Linked DNA regions of Silvibacterium dinghuense. Each later gene encodes a partner of the first gene's protein in a complex. Links are inferred from orthologs where the notes say so. Each region holds a gene or a part of one and is shown on either strand. Other genes may lie near its edges.

Region 1 (3,048 bases):
GCGAGCGCTCCTTCACCTTCTTCGCCGGAGCACCAGCGTAGATACCGAAGGGCTCAAGGTCCTTTGTCGCGATAGAGCCGAGAGCGAGGATCGCGCCGTTGCCTACGTTCACGCCGGGATTCACTGCGGCGCGCGCGCAGATCCAGCTATAGGCTCCGAGCCGCATCGGAAAGGATACGAGACGGAAGGAAGGCTCGTCGTAGCGATGCGTTGCTCCGCAGATATACGCGCCCTGCGAAACGATGACATGCGAATCGAGATGGAGCAGTGACGGATTGTAGAGCTCCGCGTCATCGGCCACTGTTACACGGTCCTCACAGACCAGATTCCACGGCGCCCAGATCTTAGACTTCGGGTAGAAATGGCAGGCCGCGCCCATCTTTGCGCCGAAGGCCCGCAGCAGCAGCGAGCGCCACCCATGCAGGGGACGTGGAGAGGTCCGGTAGAGCAGGATGTAACAGAGATTCCAGGCAAGCCGACGAAGCCGATCCTGCAGCGGGAAGGCTGCGATCAGTGTCGGATCACCCCCTGCTGCATCCGCCCGATGAGACCCTGGCACATCGATGTTGGAAGTCGTGATGGTGCTTGTCTCGCTCTCGCTCATCGCTTTTTCCCTAGAGCCTCTAGCCTATCCATGAATGCGGAGAAAAGCATCCGCGGAGCACTCCGGCCTCGGCAAGGAAAACGATGACAACGGATCAGGAAATCTTCAGCACCGCGCTCTTGCCACGCGACGCCACGCGCGTGCCGCGCACCGGCTTCTTCTGGCGAGGCTTTGCTGTCTTCGCTTCCGCCATGGGCTCCGGCGCAATGGAGACTCCGGACTGCTGATCCATCCACTCATCCAGCCGCGACTTCTTGAAGCGCCACCGGTTTCCCAGCTTGAAGGCAGGAATGAAGGACTCCGATGCGTATTTGTAGAGCGTGTCCGGGCTGATGCCGAGATAATCCGACGCCTGCCGTATATCCATCACTTCGCGCGTTTCATGCGTACGCACCGTCGACGATTTCATGTATGGCTCCTGACCTGCAGCGTGCTTCTGTCCGGCCCGAATGAAGTCCATTACCAGGGTATGCAGGAAAACGGGACGAATTTCCTGAAATTAGGCCAGCCGCCCTGCTTATATCCTGTTTTTACCGCGTCTTTCAAGGAATTTCCGTCCTATCTCGTACTCTTTCCGGTTCCTTTTCAAACAAAAAGCGGCAGAGCCTATGCTCTGCCGCTTTTCTCTTGCGGAAGCCGGTCTTTACACCTTCGGTTCCAGTCCGGTCAGGATCTCCAGAAAGTGATCGTCCACGGTGCGGTTCTTCGAGATGGCCTCGGCCAACGGGATGCTCTGGATCTCGGTGCCGCGCAGCACCACCAGGCGTCCGAATTCGCCCTTGTGGACCATGTCGATCGCTGCCAGGCCGTAGCGGGTAGCCAGCATGCGGTCATAGGCCGAAGGCGTGCCGCCGCGTTGCGTATGCCCCAGATTCACCGAACGTGTTTCATAGCCGGTCTTCTCTTCGATGGCCTCGGCCAGCGCCTGGGCGATGCCGCTCAGCCGCGCATGCCCGAAAGAGTCGACCTTGCTGCCAACCGTAGTCTGAGCCCCGCTCGGCAGCTTTGCGCCCTCTGCGACTACGACAATGCCGTACTTCTTGCCATGGTCGTGGTTGTACTTGAGGAGTGCGCATACGTGATCGAGATCGATCGGCTTTTCCGGCACCAGTACGACGTGCGCATTGCCAGCCACGCCTGCCGTCAGCGCGATCCATCCCGCATCGCGGCCCATCACCTCGCAGACGATGACGCGATTGTGCGCTTCGGCCGTGGTGTGCAGGCGGTCAATCGCCTCGGTAGCAATACCAACGGCGGTGTCGAAGCCGAAGCAGACATCGGTGCCGTTCAGGTCGTTGTCGATGGTCTTGGGCACGCCGACTCCGGGCACACCCGCCTCGATGAGCGCATTCGTTACCGACTGCGTGTCGTCGCCGCCGATGGCGATCAGCGCGTCCAGCTTGTTGGCCTTCAGCGTCTCCACGCACTTCTGGATGCCGCCCTCGATCTTCCGCACATTGGTGCGCGAGGTTCTGAGGATGGTGCCTCCCTTGGTCAGGATGCCGTCGACCGTGGCCAGGGTCAGCGGAATGGTGTTGTTGTCGAGCACACCGCGCCAGCCCTCGAGGAATCCGACGAACTCGTCGCCGTAGTGAATGATGCCCTTCTTGACCACCGCGTGAATGACCGCATTCAACCCAGGGCAATCACCGCCGCCCGTCAACAGACCCACTCGCATCGCTACCGTCTCCTCTGCAAATTTGCAACGCTGGCATCATACCGGCCACCATCCGCGCTGCCAAATATCCTGTAGCTGTTCGGCTGCTTACAGGATGACTGCAAGAGCCAGAGTTTTTCGGATTCAATTTCGCATACAATCAAATTGAACTTACGGACCAGCAGCAACGGAGGCTCTTTGACTCTACTCGGTGTATCGTTCCTGGGCGCAGATCGCGCTGCCGCTTCGTCGGCACCTTTTCACGGCATCAATCCCGTTACCGGTGAAACACTTCCCGGAGATTTCTTCCCCGCCTCCGTGGCGGATGTCGATCGCGCTGTCACTTTGGCGCAGGAAGCCTCTGCGAGCTATCGCAAACTCTCGGGCAAGGAACGCGCCGCATTCCTGCGCGCTGTCGCTGACCGCATCCAGGCGATTACCGAGCAGCTTGTCGAACGCGCGCATCTTGAAACGGCGCTGCCTCTGCCTCGCCTGCAGGGCGAGGTGGGCCGGACCACAGGCCAACTGCGGCTGTTTGCCGATGTGGTAGAGGAAGGCTCGTGGACCAGCCCGCGCATCGACACGGCGCTGCCCGAGCGCAAGCCGCTTCCCCGCCCCGATCTACGCACCGTGCTCGTGCCGCTCGGGCCTGTTGCTGTCTTTGGAGCAAGCAACTTTCCGCTGGCCTTTTCGGTCGCCGGTGGCGACACGGCTTCGGCGCTTGCGGCCGGCAATCCTGTGGTGGTCAAGGCGCACCCGGCGCATCCCGGCACCAGCGAGCTCGTTG
Region 2 (3,412 bases), on another replicon or contig:
TTCGTTCCTGGCAAGGGCATGCCCGTTCACAAAGATGTCGAAGCCCGGGTCTTCGCCTTCCACGACGATGTACATGGACGCGCTCATTTTCGCAGTGTATCCCGTCTGCCTGCTCATATCGGATGCCACATCCGGGAAAAGGCTGCACGCCGTTATCCGGAGAGTTACCATTTCGGGCATCTTCAGGCTACTGGTGAACTCATCGGCGAATGCCAATCCGGGCGAGATGCCCCAACCGCCAAAAGCACAGGGGCTGTGCCGAAGCACAGCCCCTGTTGCATCCATCGAGTTACTGCTGAGGCCCGCGGTTGCCACCGCCAGTACCCGGGCCACGGCCACGGCCACGACGGCGACGCCGTCCGCCAGGACCACCGGGGCCGCGGCCGCCGGGGCGGCGCTCACCGGTTCCCTCGACCACAGGAACGCCGTCCGCGCGGTTGTAGTTGATTTCCTCGCCGCCCTCTTCGTCACCTTCTTCATCGTCGAAGTCATCGCCGCCTTCGATCGTGATGGTGCTGGCGTTGGAGGTGGGCTGCTTGTCTTCGTTCTTCGGCCGTTCCGGACGCTCCTGGCGCTCTGCACGCTCCGGACGCCGCTCACGCGGGGGACGCTGCTCGCCTTCACCCTCGCCCGAGGCCGAAATCTCACCAGCCGGTGCACCCGGCTCAGGCAGACCCAGCTTCTGACGCTGCTCCTTGAGCAGTGCCTTGCGGGAGAGCTTGATGCGGTTGCCTTCGATGCCCAGGACCTTCACCAGAACCTGGTCACCATCGCGCAGTTCATCCTTTACATCCTTCACGCGATGCTCGGCGATCTCGCTAATGTGCAGCAGACCGTCGGTGCCGGGGAAGATTTCGACGAAGGCGCCGAACTCGGCCAGGCGAACCACCTTGCCGAGGTAGGTCTTGCCCACTTCCGGCACGGCGGTCAGATCATTGATCATCGCGAGCGCCTTTTCGAGGCCCTCGGCATCGCTCGAAGCCACGTTCACGCGGCCGGTGTCGTCCACGTCGATCTTGACCTGCGTCTGCTCGATGATGCCGCGGATGGTCTTGCCACCGGGCCCGATCAGGTCGCGGATCTTGTCGGTGGGGATCTGCAGGGTGCGGATCTGCGGTGCGTACTTCGACTTGATGTCGCGCGGTCCGGCAAGGGCCTCGTCCATCTTGTCGAGCAGGAAGAGACGGCCGCGACGGGCCTGCTCCATCGCCTCACGCATGATCTGGCCGGTGATGCCGGAGATCTTGATATCCATCTGAAGGGCGGTGATGCCCTTGCGGGTACCGGCCACCTTGAAGTCCATGTCGCCGTAGTGATCTTCCGCGCCAGCGATGTCGGTCAGGATGGCGTAGTCCGCGTCTTCCTTGACGAGACCCATAGCCACACCGGCAACGGCAGCCTTCAGCGGAATGCCCGCGTCCATCAGCGCCAGCGAAGCGCCGCAGACCGAGGCCATCGACGAAGAACCGTTCGACTCGAGGATGTCCGAAACCACGCGCAGAGCGTAGGGAGAATCGGCTTCGCTCGGCAGAACCGCGGCAATCGCGCGCTCAGCCAGTGCACCGTGACCCACTTCGCGGCGGCCCACACCGGTCATACGGCCGGTTTCGCCAACCGAGAATGGCGGGAAGTTGTAGTGCAGCATGAAGCGCTTCTTCTGCTCGCCTTCGAAGGTCTCGATGCGCTGCGAATCGTCGTTCGTGCCCAGGGTCGCGGTCACCAGAGCCTGCGTCTCACCACGCGTGAACAGAGCCGAACCATGCGTACGGGGCAGCACGCTGGTCTCGATCGAGATCGCGCGGATCTCGTCGAAGGCGCGGCGATCCGGACGGATGCGGTCCTTGGTGACCTGCTCGCGGAAGGTGCGCTCGCGCAGAATCTCGTAGTACTCCTTGAGCTTCTTCTTCTCGGCAGCAGCGGTCTCGCCGTCGACGATCTCCTTGGCCAGCTCGTCCTTGATCTGCTTGACCAGCGCGTAGCTCTCGGTCTTCGCATGGGTCTTGGTGTCGAGGGCGTCCGCCAGGCGGGTGCCGATCTTAGCCTTCAGGGCTTCGTAGTAGGCGGTGTCGAACTCGGCAGCCTTGACTTCGCGCTTCGGCTTGCCAGCCTTGGCAACCAGTTCGTTGATGGCGGCAACGATCTTCTTGATCTCGCCGTGACCGAACTCGATCGCATCGACGATGGTGGTCTCGTCCGCTTCGCTCGCGCCGGCTTCGATCATCACAATGCCTTCGGCGGTACCGACGACGGTGATGTTGAGCAGGCTCTCACGACGCTCAAGGTAAGAGGGATTAATGACGAACTCGCCATTGACCTGGCCGACGCGCACCGCGCCCACCGGGCCGGCGAACGGGATGTCGGAGAGGGACAGAGCGGCGCTGGCGGCATTGATGCCGACGATGTCGGGATCGTTTTCCTTGTCCGCCGAGAAGACCAGGGCGATGACCTGGGTCTCGTTGCGGAAGCCTTCCGGGAAGAGCGGACGGATGGGGCGGTCGATCTGACGGCTGGTCAGGATCTCCTTTTCGCTCGGGCGGCCTTCACGCTTGATGAAACCACCGGGGATGCGGCCGCCTGCATAGGCGTACTCGCGATAATCGACGGTAAGGGGGAAGAAGTCGATGCCTTCCTTCGGGTCGGGCGAGGCGACGGCGGTGGCCAGCACTACGGACTCACCCTGGGTGACGAGCGCGGCACCGGGGGCCTGCTTGGCCATGCGGCCGGTCTCGAAATGCAGCTTTTTGCCGCCGGCCAGTTCTACGGTTACTTCCTGCTTCATGGAATCCTCGATTCAGGTCGTTGCGACGGATGCGGCTACCGCCACCAGGCGGAAGGCTCCATCGGGCGTCTGCTCCGCAGCCTGCAGAAAGCCGTGGAGGCTCCACGCGGAGCCTGGCCTGCAGTGCGCCGTCAGCGCGGAAAGCTGTGCCGCGCGGCGCGTCGGAGAGATCGCAGTTGGGAGGGGGTGCTTGCAAAGGGAGGGAAAAGAGAGCGGCTGGAATAACAGGGACTGCCAGAAACGGCCGTCCGTCGCGTGACCCGTATATCCAGAGGAGATTCGCATCAGCGCGTAGCTCTCCCGTCGCCCGCCGGGAGGGACGATTGCCCGCCCGGATCCATGGCCAGTTCCATGGAATGCGGCACAGCCACCCACTCCGGGGTCCGTCTGCCGCATCCTCGTTTCGCTTCCCGTCGCGTGCGCGTAGGAGACAAGGCTGTTTTCTTCTTGCTACTTGCGGATGCCCAGCTTGCCGATGACGTCGCGATAGCGATCGGTGTCGTTGGTCTTCAGGTAATCCAGCAGGCGGCGACGCTTGCTCACCAGCATCAGCAGGCCGCGGCGCGAGGCGTGATCCTTCGCGTGGGTCTTGAAGTGCTCGGTCAGCTCGGTAATGCGCGAGCTGAGGATCGC

Evidence for each region. Proteins that work in one complex are often made in the same cells at the same time.
Region 2: ESZ00_RS10505 (region 1) and pnp share a complex: the UniProt entries of both Bacillus subtilis proteins name them as parts of the possible RNA degradosome complex. The link is inferred for Silvibacterium dinghuense from one-to-one orthologs.

The regions. Positions count from the first base shown.
Region 1 is NZ_SDMK01000002.1:299,305-302,352, reverse strand. The notes cover bases 266-3,024. They hold ESZ00_RS10505 (6-phosphofructokinase), read right to left. Parts: upstream 2,283-3,024; coding sequence 1,248-2,282; downstream 266-1,247. Other genes in these bases: ESZ00_RS10500 (aldehyde dehydrogenase (NADP(+))), read left to right, coding at 2,460-3,024; ESZ00_RS10510 (helix-turn-helix domain-containing protein), read right to left, coding at 699-1,013; ESZ00_RS10515 (LbetaH domain-containing protein), read right to left, coding at 266-604. Also shown: more of ESZ00_RS10515, read right to left, coding at 1-265; more of ESZ00_RS10500, read left to right, coding at 3,025-3,048. UniProt on the Bacillus subtilis protein: Catalyzes the phosphorylation of D-fructose 6-phosphate to fructose 1,6-bisphosphate by ATP, the first committing step of glycolysis.
Region 2 is NZ_SDMK01000006.1:131,496-134,907, reverse strand. Bases 35-3,157 are described here. They hold pnp (polyribonucleotide nucleotidyltransferase), read right to left. Parts: upstream 2,780-3,157; coding sequence 290-2,779; downstream 35-289. Other genes in these bases: ESZ00_RS19745 (hypothetical protein), read right to left, coding at 35-87. Also shown: more of ESZ00_RS19745, read right to left, coding at 1-34; rpsO (30S ribosomal protein S15), read right to left, coding at 3,230-3,412. UniProt on the Bacillus subtilis protein: Involved in mRNA degradation. Catalyzes the phosphorolysis of single-stranded polyribonucleotides processively in the 3'- to 5'-direction. Necessary for competence development in Bacillus subtilis.